DNA from 3 places in the Streptomyces sp. NBC_00996 genome. Region 2 is predicted to be linked to each of the others. Evidence: riboswitches for the same ligand, from Rfam matches in the RefSeq annotation. Region 2 holds a riboswitch; each other region holds the start of a gene.
The links. Region 2 has a riboswitch for thiamine pyrophosphate ahead of thiO (glycine oxidase ThiO). Riboswitches for the same ligand answer to the same signal wherever they lie in the genome.
Positions count from the first base shown of each region.

Region 1 (5,531 bases), 4.9 Mb from region 2:
ACTCGCCGAGCGACACGGCGAAGGCGAACCCGGCCGCGATCAGCAGCGCCCGCCGCACCATCGGCAGGTCGACCTCGCGCCACACCCGCCACGGCGACGCCCCGAGCACGGCCGCCGCCTCCCGCAGCCGCCCGTCCACCGCCCGCAGCACGGGCAGCATCGTCCGTACGACGAAGGGGACGCCCACCAGCGCCTGCGCGAGCGGCACCAGGATCCAGGACGCTCGTAGATCCAGCGGTGGCTTGTCCAGTGCGATCAGGAACCCGAAGCCGACGGTCACCGCGGAGACGCCGAGCGGCAGCATCAGCAGGGCGTCGAAGCCCCGCACGAGACGGCCGGTGTTGCGGCGCGTCAGGGCCGCTGCCGCCAGCCCCCCGATCGCCACGGCGATGGCGGTTGCGGCGAGCGCGTACTCCAGCGAGTTGCCGATGGCTTCGATCGGCGCGACGAGGAAGATGCCGCCGTCGGCGGAGGTCAGCGCCTTGTAGTACGCGAACCCGTAGCCGCCGGGGGTGTCGAGGGAGCGCTGGACCAGCACGCCGAGCGGCAGCACGAGGAGGACGACGATGCTCGCCAGCACCCCCGCCAGCAGCGCCCATTGCGCGGCCCCGCGCGGCCGGCGCGCGGTCGCCTCCGGGGCCACCAGACGCAGCGCGGTCTCCCGACGGCGTACGGTCCGGGCGTGCACGACGAGGATCGCGCCCACGGCCATGAACTGGATCATCGTCAGCACCGCCGCCGTCGCCAAGTCGAAGATCTCCGAGGTCTGCCGGTAGATCTCGACTTCGAGCGTCGAGAAGGTGGGCCCGCCGAGGATCTGCACCACACCGAAGGAGGTGAAAGTGAAGAGGAAGACCATGAGCGCCGCGGCGGCCACGGCCGGACTCAGGGCCGGCAGCGTCACCTTGCGCCAGGCCGCGAACCGGGAGGCGCCGAGCATCCGCGCGGCCTCCTCCTGGCGCGGGTCGAGTTGCGACCAGAGCCCACCGACCGTCCGTACGACGACCGCGTAGTTGAAGAAGACATGCGCGAGCAGGATCGCCCAGACGGTGGTGTCGAGCCGTACGCCCCACAGCTCGTCCAGGAGCCCGCCGCGGCCGACAAGAGCCAGGAAGGCCGTACCGACAACGACGGTGGGCAGCACGAAGGGCACGGTCACGACCGCCCGCAGGACCTGCTTGCCCCTGAAATCGAAGCGCGCGAACACATACGCGCCGGGGATCGCGATCAGCAGCGTGAGCACTGTCGAGGCGAGCGCCTGCCACGTGGTGAACCACAGCACGTGCCGGATGTCCGACTGCGCGAGCACATCGCCGATCCGCCCCAACTGCCAGGCCCCGTCGACCTTCAGACCGCGGGCCACGATCGCGGCGACGGGGTAGGCGAAGAAGACGGCGAAGAACGCGACGGGCAGGGCCATGAGCCCCAGCCGCGCCGCACTCCCCTTCCGGGCCTTCGGCGGAGCTACTTCAGTACGAGCGAGGTCCACGACTTGACCCACTGGTCACGGTTGTCGGCGATCTTGGCGGGGGTCATGGTCTCGGGGTCCTTGGCCTGCGGGCCGAACTTCGTGAACTCCGGTGGCACCTGAGCGGCCTCCCGTACCGGGTAGACGAACATGTTGAGCGGCATGTCGTCCTGGAACTCCTTGGTGAGCAGGAAGTCGAGGAGCGCCTTGCCGCCCTTGGTGTTCTTCGCGTTGCTCAGCAGCCCCGCGTACTCGACCTGCCGGAAGCAGGTGCCGTTCGCGACGCCGGTCGGCGCGGTCGTCGGCTTCGGGTCGGCGTAGATGACCTCGGCGGGCGGCGAGGAGGCGTACGAGACGACCAGCGGGCGGTCGGCCTTGGCCTTCTTGCCGCCGGCGGATCCGGAGAACTCGTCGTTGTACGCCTGCTCCCAGCCGTCGACGACCTTGACGCCGTTGGCCTTGAGCTTCTTCCAGTAGTCCTGCCAGCCTCCCCCATCGCCGTACTTCGCGGCGGTCCCGAGCAGGAAGCCGAGGCCGGGCGAGGACGTGGAGGCGTTCTCGGTGACGAGGAGGTTCTTGTACTCGGGCTTGATCAGGTCGTCGAAGGACTGCGGCGGCGTCAGCTTGTGCTCGCTGAAGTAGGCCTTGTCGTAGTTGACACAGATGTCGCCGGAGTCGATGGGCGTGACCCGGTGCTTGCCCTGGTCGACCCGGTACTCCGGGAGGACCAGGTCCGAGCCCTTGGCCTCGTACGACTGGAAGAGCCCGTTGTCGAGCGCGCGGGACAGCAGGGTGTTGTCGACGCCGAAGAAGACGTCGCCCTGGGGGTTGTCCTTGGTGAGGATCGCCTTGTTGACGGCCTGCCCGGCGTCGCCGTCCTTCAGGACCTTGACCTTGTACCCGGACTGCTTCTCGAAGTCCTTCAGCACGCTCTTGGACACGGCCCACGAGTCGTGGCTGACGAGCGTCACGGCCTTGGAGTCCGCGGAGCCACCGCTGTCGGTGGACCCGCACGCCGTCAGCACGGGCAGCGTGACCAGGCCCAGGCCGACGGCCACGGACGCGAACTTCTTGGTGTTGCTCACTGATTTCCTCCTGGCTGACCAGGAAGAGACGCGGCCCTGCCCGGAACCTCTGACAGTTCCCGGGCAGGGCGCAACAGCTTGAGTGGTGACCGAACTTCCTACCCAGAATGACCTGGGCAAGGTTCAGAGGGTCTGCGGTCTCTCCCGCACTCTCAGCGCTGTGGCGCTCCCCTGTCGGAATATGAAGATGTACGTACGCAGGACAGGTTACCGCTCGGTGGCAGCGAGCTGACCGCACGCCCCGTCGATCTCCTGGCCCCGGGTGTCCCGGATGGTCACCGGCACCCCGTGGGCCGCGATCGCCTCCACGAACGCCTTCTCGTCCTCGGGCCGCGAGGCGGTCCACTTCGAGCCGGGGGTCGGGTTCAACGGGATGAGATTGACGTGCACCGGCTTGCCCTTGAGCAGCCGCCCGAGCCGGTCACCGCGCCACGCCTGGTCGTTGATGTCCCGGATGAGGGCGTACTCGATGGACAGCCGACGTCCGGACCTGGCCGCGTACTCCCAGCCGGCGTCGAGAACTTCCCGCACCTTCCACCGCGTATTGACCGGTACGAGGGTGTCGCGCAGTTCGTCGTCCGGCGCGTGCAGCGAGATGGCGAGGCGGCACTTGAAGCCCTCGTCGGAGAACCGGTGGATCGCGGGGACGAGCCCCACGGTGGACACGGTGATTCCGCGCTGCGACAGCCCGAGCCCGTCGGGCTCGGGGTCGGTGAGCGCCCGGATCGCCCCGACCACTCGCTTGTAGTTGGCGAGCGGCTCGCCCATGCCCATGAAGACGATGTTGCTCAGCCGCGCCGGACCGCCCGGGATCTCGCCGTCCCTGAGGGCGCGCATCCCGTCCACGATCTGGTGCACGATCTCACCGGTCGACAGGTTCCGGTCGAGACCGGCCTGCCCGGTGGCGCAGAACGGACAGTTCATCCCGCAGCCGGCCTGCGAGCTGATGCACATGGTCACCCGGTCCGGGTAGCGCATCAGCACGGATTCGACCAGCGTGCCGTCGAAGAGCCGCCACAGGGTCTTGCGGGTGGTGTCCTGATCGGTGGACAGATGCCGCACGACCGTCATCAGCTCGGGGAGCAACGCCTCCTGGAGCTTGCCGCGCGAGGCAGCCGGGATGTCCGTCCACTCCGCGGGGTCGTGCGCGTACCGCGCGAAGTAGTGCTGCGAGAGCTGCTTGGCACGAAACGGCTTCTCACCGATCGCGGCAACCGCCTCTTTGCGCTCGGCGGGCGTGAGATCGGCAAGGTGCCGCGGCGGCTTCTGGGCTCCGCGCGGGGCGACGAAAGTGAGTTCTCCGGGCTTAGGCATGGCCGTACCAGTGTCGCAGATCGATTTGGGTGACCTGGGGCCCGAGACGTGCGGTGATCGTCATCGGTCGTACCCGGTCGTCCTCGGCTTTCCTCCGGCGGCCCACAGACGGCCCGACCCATCCCGCCTCGTGACGGCATACGCGCGGGTTAGAGCCCCGATGAAGCCAGGAGGGTGCGAGACGGCCGCCGGCACACGCGGTGCCCGTCGCGGCACGGCGGTGGACGGCAAGCCGCACCCCTTCGAAGATCGCGAACAGTTCGTGATCTTCGTATCGAGAGCGGCCGGCCCGCCGCGGGCTCCACCGCGCCATCGGCACGTCGCAAGGTCGGCGCGCTGAGCACATGAGCTTAGGATCCGGATCGTGGCGGACATTCCCGATGAACTCATCAAGCTGGAACATTGCGCCGAAGAGGAACGCGCGAAGCTCGCGGGCCTCACCGGCGAGGAGTACGAGGCGCAGTGGCACCGATGGCGCGAAGCGTCCGAGGTGGCACAGGCGGCCATCACCAAGTACGCCCAGGCGGCCGAGCAGGACCGCCACGAGGTCGAGCAATCCGTGAAGAGGGCTGTACGGCGGGCAGAGGAGGACCCGGCGGACTAGTCGGGCGGGTACAGGCCCCCGCGTCTCGCGGTGGAGGCGAGGGCCCGTCGCACCATCACCCGTACGGGGTCTCGTGCCGCCTCACGCGTCCCGCTACATTCGAACGCATGAGCGAATGGCGTGATGCGGAAGAGGTCGCCCTCCCGGTGCCGGATGAGGTGCCGGACTGGCGAGACACCGAATTCGCCCGTACGGGACTCACGCTCACGCTCCGGCGGGCAGGCCGACGGCAGAAGGCCCAGGTGCTGGAGTACCGCGACCGGCCGGACGGCAGTCGCGCCCTGCTCGTCATCGTCGACTGGCCCCGGCCCACCATCCGCATGGCCTGGGTCGTATGGGACCCCGACCGCATGGGCCTGCTGTACACCGAACGACACGTTCCCGCGACCGTCGAGGCCGAGCCACAGAACGGCGACGCGGTGATCGCGGGCCACGACATGCTCGACTGCTTCCACGGCAGGCCGGTCTCCTACTGGCCACACCGCACAGTCGAGGTGTGCGTGGGCGGCCGCTGGTACGAGGGCGGACTGCGGGCCCACTTCAACGGGCCGGGCGGCCGGTCCGTCGCGTGGGTGCAGCCGCGGTTCTACGAGCCGGAATGGCGGGCCCTCGTCACCTTCAGCCGGCACTACGTATGGGATACGGCGACGATCAGACCCCGCGGCGCTGACCAGGTCGAACAGGCCTAGTCTCGAACATGTGAACGATCCACGTCCGCTTACCCGCCTGGATCTGCTGCGCTTCCTGGAGCGCGTCCAGGAGCAGGACCGGACCTGGCGCGTACGTGAGGCGTTCGCGGTCTACGACCGGCCGACTGTCAACGACCCTCACGACTCTCCGTCGCCACCGAATGTGAGACAGGGCCGTTGATCAGACACTCCCCCATGGCCGAGGCCACCGTCCAGGTACATGCGGTGTGCCCGCCCCGGCAGCGGCACCGAGCATCGCCGCACGCCAGGGCGGCCCGTCAGGTCAGGCTCGACGGGACGATCCCGTAACGGCGCATCTTGCGGTACATCGTTGCGCGGGAAATCCCGAGGTCCTGCGCGGTGCGCTGGAC
Region 1 is NZ_CP108723.1:7,835,337-7,840,867, reverse strand. Features, by position in the region: gene OG390_RS36750 (ABC transporter permease) at 1-1,489, opposite strand, end outside; gene OG390_RS36745 (thiamine ABC transporter substrate binding subunit) at 1,465-2,553, opposite strand; TPP riboswitch at 2,631-2,736, opposite strand; gene rlmN (23S rRNA (adenine(2503)-C(2))-methyltransferase RlmN) at 2,761-3,867, opposite strand; gene OG390_RS36735 (hypothetical protein) at 4,232-4,471, shown strand; gene OG390_RS36730 (hypothetical protein) at 4,579-5,160, shown strand; gene OG390_RS36725 (hypothetical protein) at 5,171-5,341, shown strand; gene OG390_RS36720 (sigma-54-dependent Fis family transcriptional regulator) at 5,439-5,531, opposite strand, start outside.
Region 1: it holds a riboswitch for thiamine pyrophosphate, as region 2 does, so the genes downstream of both, OG390_RS36745 (thiamine ABC transporter substrate binding subunit) here and thiO (glycine oxidase ThiO) in region 2, are expected to answer to the same signal.

Region 2 (5,531 bases):
AGCCACTCGAGCATCTCTTCGTCGGTGAAGCCGTCGTCCCGCAGGAGCGTCAGGGTGCCGGACAGGCCCTTGACGACCTTGTCCCCGTCGATGAAGGCGGCGGGGACGTGCAGCGCGCGGTTCTCACCACGGCGTACGGCGATCAGCTGGCCCTCCTTGACCAACTGCCGGACGCGGGTCACCTCGACGCCGAGCTGTTCGGCGATGTCGGGGAGGGTGAGCCAGGCGGGGACGAGAGCATCGATCTTTGCGTCAATCTCGGTCACGGGACAAGCCTGCCATCCCGGACTGACACTCGGTACCCGAGTCCCGCCCGGGCCGGGGTCCCGCGCTCCTGCGATCGGGTGGGTTTCGGCCGCTCGGCACTGCCGGAAACACCGCCGGAATCCGCGGTCGGGGCGTCCCGCCGTCCAGCGATCGCGCCGAAACGATCTCCGGCTCCGCCGAATCGGGGGTTCCTCCGGCGGCTGAAGAGGTGTCGGCTACGCCGCCGTCGCCGCCTTCAGCGGTTTCGACGGGTCCACCAGAAGTTCCGGGTTCATCGGGGTGCCCGCCTCGATGAGCCGGCGGCCCTGGGCCAGATCCCTCGGTCGGCCCACCGCCAGGAGGGCGACCAGGCGGGTGTCGCGGAGCCAGCAGACCGTCCAGGCGGGCGCGGAGGGGTCACCGCGCCAGAGGGTCGTGTCGGCGGGGGCGTGGTGGCCCACGTACTGGACGAAACGGCCGAACTGCTCGGACCAGAAGTACGGGACGGGGTCGTACGCGGCGGGAGCCTCGCCGATGATGTTCGCGGCGACCGTGCGCGGACCCTGGAGGGCGTTGTCCCAGTGGTGGACCAGCAGGCGGTTCTCATACCTTCCCGACGGGAAGGAGGCGCAGTCACCGACCGCGTAGACGTCCGGTACGGAGGTGCGCAGGTGGTCGTCGGCCACCACCTCGCGGTGGGCGCCGAGCGCGATGCCGGAGCCGGCCAGCCAGGCGGTCGCGGGGCGCGCGCCGATGCCGACGACCACGGCGCCCGCGGGAACGCGGGAACCGTCGTCCAGCACCACCACGCCGGGCTCGATGCGCTCCACGCGCGCGTGCGTACGCAGCGACGCCCCGCTGCTCGCGTACCAGGCCGCCATCGGCGCCGCCACCTCGGCGGGCAGCGCGCCGGCGAGCGGCCGGTCGGCGGCCTCGACGACCGTCACCGCGCACCCCGCCTCGCGCGCCGCCGTGGCGAACTCGGCGCCGATCCAGCCGGCCCCGACGACCACGATGTCGTGCTGCTGCGCGAGGACGGGACGCAGCCGCTCGGCGTCGTCCAGGGTGCGCAGCAGATGGACCCCGGGCACTCCCTCCGCGCCCGGCAGCTGAATCGGTTCCGCGCCGGTCGCGACGACCAGGACGTCGTAGGGCACGGGCCCGGTGGCAGTGTCCAGCTCATGGTCCTCGGGGCGCAGGCCGAGCGCCTCGCGTCCGAGCTGCAGTTCGATGTCCAGTGCCTCGAAGTCGACATCGAAGGCGGAGCCCTCGGCCTTGCCGAGCAGGACGGCCTTGGACAGCGGTGGCCGGTCGTACGGCTGATGGGGCTCCGCGCCGATCAGCGTCACACTGCCGGTGAAGCCCTGTTCGCGCAGGGCGACCGCGGTCTGCACACCGGCCATGCCCGCGCCCACGACGACGACTCGCCGTGCCGTACGCCCTTGCGCCTGCGTCTGCTCGCTCACCTGATCACCATAGACAATTGACAATTTGTCAGTCAGGGGACGTGCTCAGTGACCTGTTGCACAGTGCACGTCCACTCCTCCCACGCTCACTCGTCCACTTCTTCCACCACGCTCGTCCCGCTGCCCGTCTGCGACTCCCATTCCCAGGTCTCCTCCAGGCGTACCCGCCCGTCGGGCAGCTCGACCACGCGGGACACGCAGTGCCCCGACGAGGTGCCGCCGTCGCGCTTCAGCTGCACATACCGGAAGTCGAGGCGGTCCCTCTCACGGGTACCCACGAGATGCCCGCGTACGACATCGCCACCCGCGTACTCGGCCCAGATCTCGCCGTCCTTCTCGTGGTACGTGAACCGGGTGCGGGTACCCACCTGACCTGGCGCCTGGTCGGCGACCGGGGCGAGGACGAGGCCGTCGAGCGAGCGGGGCATGGGCGGAGGCTCCCTTACTGAGACAGGTGGCGGCGGGCTAGGGTGGCCAACGTAAAGCACTCGCGGGAGCCCGGACGCACCGGGCTGAGAGGGAGGCTGGGACGGCCTCCGACCGTACGAACCTGATCCGGGTCATGCCGGCGAAGGGAGGGGCTGGACGCCCATGTCGCCTACGCGTACGTCAGACGTCCTCGTCATCGGGGGCGGAATCATCGGGCTGGTGACGGCCTGGCGGGCCGCGCAACGCGGGTTCACGACCGCCGTGGTGGATCCCGAACCGGGCGGCGGAGCGGCCCAGGTCGCGGCCGGGATGCTCGCCGCCGTCACCGAACTGCACTACGGCGAGCAGACCCTGCTGGGCCTCAACCTCGCCTCAGCGCGCCGCTATCCGGACTTCGCCGCCGAGCTCGCCGAGGCGACGGGCCAGGACCTCGGCTACCGCCAGTGCGGCACGCTGGCCGTCGCGCTGGACGCCGACGACCGCGCGCATCTGCGGGAACTGCACACCCTGCAACGGCAGTCGGGGCTCGACTCGGAGTGGCTGAGCGGGCGCGAGTGCCGCCGTCTGGAGCCGATGCTCGCACCCGGCGTACGCGGTGGTCTGAGGGTCGACGGCGACCATCAGATCGATCCGCGCCGGCTCGCCAAGGCCCTGGTCACTGCGTGCGAGCGGGCCGGGGTGGTGTTCCACCGGACCTGGGCGGAGCGGCTGAGCGTCGTAGGGGGCCGGGCCGCCGGAGTCGTCACCACGGACGGCACCGAGCCGGCCGCCGGTCAGGTCGTGCTCGCCGGAGGCAGCCTCAGCGGTCGTCTGGCGGGCGTCCCCGACGACGTACTGCCGCCCGTGCGGCCGGTGAAGGGGCAGGTACTGCGGCTGACCGTGCCGAACCGGTACGCGCCCTTCCTGAGCCGAACCGTCCGCGCCGTCGTGCGCGGAAGCCAGGTCTATCTGGTGCCGCGCGAGAACGGCGAGCTCGTCGTGGGCGCGACCAGCGAGGAGCTGGGCTGGGACACGACGGTGACCGCGGGCGGCGTGTACGAGCTGCTGCGCGACGCCCATGAGCTGGTGCCGGGGATCACCGAGCTGCCGCTCACGGAGACCCGGGCGGGGCTGCGCCCCGGCTCCCCCGACAACGCTCCGCTCCTCGGACCGACCGTGCTGGACGGCCTCCTCCTCGCCACCGGGCACTACCGCAACGGTGTGCTCCTCACGCCCGTCACCGGTGACGCGATGGCGCACGTCCTGACCACCGGTGAACTCCCCGACGTGGCCCGCCCCTTCACCCCCCGGCGCTTCGGCGCCGCCGCCCTCACGGAGCAGCCCGCATGAACATCTTCGTCAACGGAGAGCGGCAGCGGATCGCCACGGGGACCGCTCTCGACACGCTCGTCGCAACCCTCACCGCCGCTCCGTCCGGCGTGGCCGCCGCGCTCAACGAAACCGTCGTCCCGCGCGCGCAGTGGTCGTCCACCGCCCTGTCCGAGGGAGACCGCGTCGAAGTCCTCACCGCCGTGCAGGGAGGCTGACCCATGGCCGACGATCCGTTTGTCCTCGCTGGTACGTCCTTCTCGTCCCGGCTGATCATGGGCACGGGCGGTGCGCCCAGCCTCGATGTGCTGGAGCGCGCGCTGGTGGCCTCCGGAACGGAGCTGACGACGGTCGCGATGCGGCGCGTGGACGCGTCCGTGCACGGCTCGGTTCTGTCCGTGCTCGACAAGCTCGGCATCCGCGTGCTGCCGAACACGGCGGGCTGTTTCACCGCGGGCGAGGCCGTGCTGACCGCTCGTCTCGCGCGTGAAGCCCTGGGCACGGACCTGGTCAAGCTCGAGGTCATCGCCGACGAGCGCACGCTGCTGCCCGACCCGATCGAGCTGCTCGACGCCGCGGAGACGCTCGTCGACGAGGGGTTCATCGTGTTGCCGTACACGAACGACGATCCCGTCCTGGCGCGGAAGCTGGAGGACGTGGGCTGCGCCGCGATCATGCCGCTCGGCTCGCCCATCGGGTCCGGGCTGGGGATCCGGAACCCACACAACTTCCAGTTGATCGTGGAGCACGCGCGCGTGCCGGTGATTCTGGACGCGGGGGCCGGCACGGCGTCCGATGCGGCGCTCGCGATGGAGCTGGGGTGTGCGGGTGTGATGCTTGCCTCGGCGGTGACGCGGGCGCAGGAGCCTGTCCTGATGGCGGAGGCCATGAAGCACGCGGTGGACGCGGGGCGGCTCGCCCGCCGTGCGGGGCGGATTCCTCGGCGGCACTTCGCCGAGGCGTCGTCTCCTGCGGAGGGCCTGGCCAGCTTGGATCCGGAGAGGCCCGCCTTCTGAGTGCCCGCCGCGTCGGGTACTCCTCCCACCCACGCACCCTCGTTTCCCGTCGGCTGGGAAGTGCGGGTCTCCCGCGGGGCGATCTCGCCCTTGGTCGTCTGCGGCCGAGTCCGCGGCAGCGGGCCTCTCCTCGGCATCCGTGCATGCGTGCGATGTGCGTCACAGGTCGGCTGCAGTCGCGCTCCGGTATCGGCTGAACGGGGCGGCGTGACAGTGGCGGCTCGTACACTCACCTGCGTGGATACGACCCTTCAGGACCCGCTTGTCGGGCAGGTGCTCGACGGCCGCTATCGCGTTGACGCACGGATCGCGGTCGGCGGGATGGCCACGGTCTACAGGGCCCTGGACACTCGCCTCGACCGCGTGCTCGCGCTCAAGGTGATGCACCCGACGCTGGCCGCCGACGGCTCGTTCGTCGAGCGTTTCATCCGCGAGGCCAAGTCGGTGGCCCGGCTCGCACACCCCAATGTGGTGCAGGTCTTCGACCAGGGGGCGGACCGGTCGTACGTCTATCTGGCCATGGAGTACATCGCCGGGTGCACCCTGCGCGACGTACTGCGCGACCGCGGCGCCCTGCAGCCGCGGGCCGCGCTCGGCATCCTGGAGCCGGTGCTCGCCGCCCTCGGCGCCGCGCACCGCGCCGGGTTCGTGCACCGCGACATGAAGCCGGAGAACGTCCTCATAGGGGACGACGGCCGGGTCAAGGTGGCGGACTTCGGTCTCGTACGGGCCGTGGACACCGTGACGAACACGACGGGGACCGTCCTCGGCACCGTCTCGTATCTCGCCCCCGAGCAGATCGAGCACGGCACCGCCGACACCCGCGTCGACGTCTACGCGTGCGGGGTCGTCCTCTACGAAATGCTCACCGGCGACAAGCCGTACTCCGGGGACTCCCCCGCCCAGGTGCTCTACCAGCATCTGCACGCGGACGTGCCGCCGCCGTCGGCCGCGGTGCCGGGGCTGCCCTACGAGCTCGACGAGCTGGTCACCACGGCGACCGCCCGTAATCCCGAGGTGCGCCCGCACGACGCGGTGGCGCTTCTCGGTCTGGTGCTGGAGGCGC
Region 2 is NZ_CP108723.1:2,924,900-2,930,430, forward strand. Features, by position in the region: gene OG390_RS13800 (Rv2175c family DNA-binding protein) at 1-266, opposite strand, end outside; gene OG390_RS13805 (NAD(P)/FAD-dependent oxidoreductase) at 483-1,712, opposite strand; gene OG390_RS13810 (hypothetical protein) at 1,799-2,140, opposite strand; TPP riboswitch at 2,193-2,306, shown strand; gene thiO (glycine oxidase ThiO) at 2,304-3,470, shown strand; gene thiS (sulfur carrier protein ThiS) at 3,467-3,667, shown strand; gene OG390_RS13825 (thiazole synthase) at 3,671-4,465, shown strand; gene pknB (Stk1 family PASTA domain-containing Ser/Thr kinase) at 4,703-5,531, shown strand, end outside.

Region 3 (5,531 bases), 2.5 Mb from region 2:
CTATCCAGGGGGCTCCACACTTGCGGCCTACGAAGGCACGGGGGCTCAACAGGCCTTCAAACAGGTACGTAACGGGCTCAAGACATGCAAGTCCTTCTCCGGGGTGGGCTATACCGGGAAGTACCAGGCGGAGATAACTGCCGAGAAGTCACTGGACATCGGCGACGAAGCGGTGCGCTTCCGCATGACTACCCCTGCCACTCTCCCTCCGGCAAAGAAGGGCGGGCCAGACAGGACAGTCCCCCGGATCGATCGATACTTCGTTGTTCGAGTCGGTACCACCATCGCATCGTTCGACACGATGAAGGTGGGTGGCAGTCCCGCCTTCTTCCCCGCCGATTTGATCAACAAGCAGGTCGAGCGGCTCAGGAATGCCCAGCGACAGTGAACTACGGCGGCGCTCCTTGGTCGACTGCCCCAGGGAACACCGCCGTTGCAGCAGTCAGTCCGCCAGCGGCAGGTAGACCCTGTTACCGCTCGCGGCGAACTCCTTCGACTTCTGGAGCATCCCCTCAGCGACCTCCTCCGCAGACGCCCCGGCAGCCGCTGTACCACCGAACTGCTCTGTGATGCTTTGGCTAATCTTCATCGAGCAGAACTTCGGCCCGCACATGGAGCAGAAGTGGGCCGTCTTGGCGGGTTCGGCCGGCAGTGTCTCGTCGTGGAACTCCCGTGCCGTGTCCGGGTCGAGGGCCAGATTGAACTGGTCCTCCCACCGGAACTCGAAGCGGGCGTCGGACAGCGCGTCATCCCATTCCTGCGCACCGGGGTGCCCCTTGGCGAGGTCGGCTGCGTGGGCGGCGATCTTGTAGGTGATGACGCCGGTCTTGACGTCGTCACGGTTGGGCAGGCCCAAGTGCTCCTTGGGCGTGACATAGCAGAGCATGGCCGTGCCCCACCAGGCGATCATCGCGGCACCGATGCCGGAGGTGATGTGGTCGTACGCCGGCGCGACGTCCGTCGTCAGCGGGCCGAGCGTATAGAACGGAGCTTCATCACAGATCTCCTGCTGAAGGTCGATGTTCTCCTTGATCTTGTGCATCGGGACATGTCCCGGCCCTTCGATCATGGTCTGTACGTTGAAACGCTTGGCGATCGTGTTGAGTTCCCCGAGCGTCCTCAACTCCGCGAACTGCGCAGCGTCGTTGGCGTCCGCGATGGAGCCGGGCCGCAGGCCGTCGCCGAGTGAGTACGTGACGTCGTACGCCGCGAGGATCTCGCAGAGCTCCTCGAAGTTCTCGTACAGGAACGACTCCTTGTGGTGCGCCAGGCACCAGGCCGCCATGATCGAGCCGCCGCGCGAGACGATGCCTGTCTTGCGGTTCGCGGTGAGGGGCACATACGGCAGGCGCACGCCCGCGTGGACCGTCATGTAGTCCACGCCCTGCTCAGCCTGCTCGATGACCGTGTCCTTGTAGATCTCCCAGGTCAGTTCCTCGGCGCGGCCGTCGACCTTCTCCAGCGCCTGATAGAGCGGCACCGTGCCGATGGGGACGGGGGAGTTGCGCAGCACCCACTCGCGGGTGGTGTGGATGTTGCGGCCGGTGGACAGGTCCATGACCGTGTCGGCGCCCCAGCGGGTCGCCCAGGTCATCTTCTCGACCTCCTCCTCGATGGAGGACGTCACGGCCGAGTTGCCGATGTTGGCGTTGACCTTCACCAGGAACCGCTTGCCGATGATCATCGGCTCGATCTCCGGGTGGTTGACGTTCGCGGGCAGCACCGCGCGACCCGCGGCGATCTCCTCGCGTACGACCTCGGGGTCGATGTTCTCGCGGACCGCCACGAACTCCATCTCGGGCGTGATCTCACCGTGGCGGGCGTACGCAAGTTGCGTCACCGCCTGTCCGGGGCGGCCCCGGCGCGGCTGGCGCGGCCGCCCCGGGAAGACCGCGTCGAGGTTGCGCAGCCCCCCGCGCGGCGACGTGTGCTTGACCCCGTCGTCCTCGGGGCGGACCGGACGGCCCGCGTACTCCTCGGTGTCGCCGCGGGCGATGATCCAGTTCTCGCGCAGCGGCGTCAGACCCCTGCGTACGTCGGTGTCGACGGTCGGATCGGTGTACGGGCCGGAGGTGTCGTACAGCGTGACGGACTGCCCGTTTGTGAGGTGCACCTGGCGGACCGGCACTCGTAGATCAGGGCGTGAGCCGCCGACATACGCCTTGTGCCAGCCAATGGACTTCCCGGCCTCGCCGTTCTCGGCCGGGGCGGATGCCCCACCGTTCTCGGCCGGAGCAAGCGCCCCATCCGTCTGGCTGGAGGCAGGCGTGCGTACGTCCTTGTTGGTCATGAGACCTACTCCCTACGCCGGCATTACCCGGTAACAGGTTCGGCGGTCGACGCAGCGGCTTCCGTCTGTCGATGTTTCATGTGAAACATCGCCGAGACGAAGGTCAGCGCCCTCTCAGCCCGGTGCTCCGAGCTCCCGCGTGTGCAAAGGTGCCTCCACGCTAGCGTCATATCTGGCGCGCTGAACAGAGGGCCCCCTTCGTTCTTGCGATGATCGGGCGGTGACCACAATGCAGCAGCCTCCGTTCCCACCGTCCGATCCGCCTCGCGGGTCCGGCTCCGGTGACGGCCATGGACACGGTTCCGGCGACGGCCGCGGACATGGACCGGGCGGTGGCGGCCATGGCCCGAGCCCCGGCGACAGCCACGGTCCTGGCGGCGCGCACGGCCACTCGCACAGTCACAGCCACGGCCCTGCAACGCCCGTCTCCAAGCACCTGCGCAAGGTCATCGCCGCGGTACTGATCCCCTTCGCGACGGCGGTCGTCGTGGGGCTCGTGGTGCTCTGGCCCGGCGGCGCACCGTCCCACGAGCGCACCGGCGTCGGCTTCGACCGGCAGACCCAGCAGGCGACGGTCGCCAAGGTCGACAAGGTGGACTGCAAGTCCGTGAACGCCTCGGGGGAGACCCCGACCGGTGACACGTCCACCGCTGAGGGCTCCTCCGCGCAGCAGCAGGCGACGGGTGACTGCAAGAAGGCGACGATTCGGATCGACACCGGCAAGGACAAGGGCCGTACGTTCACCGAGATCGTCCAGCCGGACCAGTCACGGCAGTTGCACCAGGGCGAGAAGGTCGTGGTCGCGTACGAGCCCTCCGCGCCCAAGGACTTGCAGTACTCGGTCACCGACGTGAACCGGAAGTTCCCCCTGGCGCTGCTCGCGGGGATCTTCGCGCTGGTCGTCGTGGTGGTGGGCCGGATGCGCGGCGTCATGGCGCTCATCGCGCTGGCCATCAGCTTCCTGATCCTGAATTTCTTCATCCTGCCGGCGATCCTGCACGGCTCGGACCCGCTGATCGTGGCGGTCGTCGGGGCCAGCGCCATCATGCTGATCGCGCTCTACATGTGCCACGGCCTCTCGGCCCGCACGTCGGTGGCCGTCATCGGCACACTGCTCTCGCTGGTACTGATCGGCGTGCTCGGCTCCGTCTTCATCGGCTGGGCGGCGCTGACCGGAAACACCGACGACAACACCGGCCTGATCCACGGCTTGTATCCGTCCATCGACATGAGCGGTCTGCTGCTGGCGGGTGTCATCATCGGTTCGCTCGGTGTGCTCGACGATGTGACGGTGACGCAGACGTCCGCGGTCTGGGAGCTGCACGAGGCGAATCCGACGATGGGCTGGCGTGGCCTGTACCGCGCGGGCATCCGCATCGGCCGCGACCACATCGCATCGGTCGTCAACACCCTTGTCCTGGCGTACGCGGGCGCCGCGCTGCCGCTGCTGCTGCTCTTCTCGATCGCGCAGAGCAGCGTGGGCGCGGTCGCCAACAGCGAGCTGGTCGCCGAGGAGATCGTGCGCACCCTGATCGGCTCGATCGGCCTGGTCGCCTCGGTGCCGGTGACCACGGCGCTGGCCGCGCTGGTGGTATCCGCGGACCGCACGGACACCGAGGCCGGACCTGTGGAGCCCGCGGGAGCCAGGACGCCGGTACGCAGTGGGAAGGGCCGTCGCCGCAAGCGCTGAGAGCATCCGGCGCCGCGCCCCTTGTGAGGAAGCGTTACTCCACTGGGAGGGTGGCGGTGCGTCAGCCCGCGCTCTGCTCCTCCGCCAGAATACGGTCCAGCGCCTCGTCGAGGTGCGTGTCGAAGTCGGCCAGGGAACGCTCCTGCCCCAGCGGCACCAGCTTGTCCGTACGGTCGAGAAATGCCACGAGCGGCGCCGCGCCGGACCGGAACAGCGCGTGGTCGCCGCCCACCTGAAGCCGGATCAGCACCTCGCCGAACGCCTCCGGGTCTGCGGGCGCGATGTGCACATCGCCGTCACCGCATGGCCGGCCCACGCCGTCGACCAGCAACTCCCGCCCGAATGCCCAGGTCACAGGAGCGTCTCCGGGCAAATGGAAGGTCAGCCGCACCGCGTACGGATCACAGGTCTCGTATCGGAGCTCCACCGGAATACGGAAGGACAACTCCTCCGACACGAGGAAGTTCATCATGACCTCTGCCTGTACCGACTCGCGCATCGCCTACCCCGTCGTTTGCCGTCGACTGGCCAGGAATCGTCCCCCTGACACTGCTGGAATCTTGCTCAACGTGCACGAGTGATCACAAGGAGTGAGTTTTCAGATACTGATAGAGATCGCGAGTGTCCCTAGCAACTTGCCGATTTCGCTCTGCAATTGGCGTGCGGCGGGCAGCAGTCGCCCGGCCTGATGAGAAGGCAGAGAAATGGCCATCGTCCCCGCAGTTGAGCCTGCCGTGATGGGGATCGCGGCGCAGACGGTGCCCAGCGCGTATTCCTGGCGCTCGATGACGGGCTCCATCCGTCCCGTCCGATCCAGGCGTCGCAGCAGGCTGTCATTGTCACGCACCGTGTACGGAGTGATCGACTGCACCGGGTAGCGGTCGAGGTGGTCCCGGCGGGCCTTCTCGTCCAACTGGGACAGCAGGCACTGGCCGATCGCGTGCGCGTGCCCGGTCTCCCGGAAGTCGGCCCACTCCTCGACCGCGGGGTTGCCCGGGGTGTCGGCGACGCACATGACCTCGATCTCGCCGTCGCGGTAGATCGCGTAGTACACGGGAACGCCGATCGAATCGCGCCAGTGCGCGAGCGCGTCGCTCACCGTGCTGCGACGTTTCTGCTGCGCTCCGCTGCTGCTCAGCTGCTCGGCGGCCTCACCTAGGAAGAACAGCCCCTTGTCGCGGCGCAGATAGCCCTCATGGACCAGGGTGCGCAGCAGGTGGTACGCCGTCGGCAGCGCGAGCCCGGCCTCCCGGGCGAGCTGCTTGGCGGGGGCGCCGTGATCGCGCGCAGCGACGGCCTCCAGCAGACGCATCGCGCGCTGCACGGAGCCGATCAGGGTCGTGGCGTGCGGCTCCAGGGGCGCGGCCTGCGCAGGAGAGGTGCGCGGGGCGCATGTCTCTCCGGGCGTGGTGCGCGGCTGGGTGGGCGGGACACATGATCCCGCGGGCACGCCCGATCGCTGGACGGGCGGAGTGGGGGAATCTGCGGGTGCGGTGTCAACCGTGGCCAAGGGGCACTCCCTAAGGCGCGAGGGGGACCGCCCGTGCGGGG
Region 3 is NZ_CP108723.1:5,435,342-5,440,872, forward strand. Features, by position in the region: gene OG390_RS25615 (hypothetical protein) at 1-388, shown strand, start outside; gene thiC (phosphomethylpyrimidine synthase ThiC) at 443-2,290, opposite strand; TPP riboswitch at 2,283-2,439, opposite strand; gene OG390_RS25625 (YibE/F family protein) at 2,511-3,980, shown strand; gene OG390_RS25630 (SsgA family sporulation/cell division regulator) at 4,042-4,479, opposite strand; gene OG390_RS25635 (IclR family transcriptional regulator) at 4,579-5,490, opposite strand.
Region 3: it holds a riboswitch for thiamine pyrophosphate, as region 2 does, so the genes downstream of both, thiC (phosphomethylpyrimidine synthase ThiC) here and thiO (glycine oxidase ThiO) in region 2, are expected to answer to the same signal.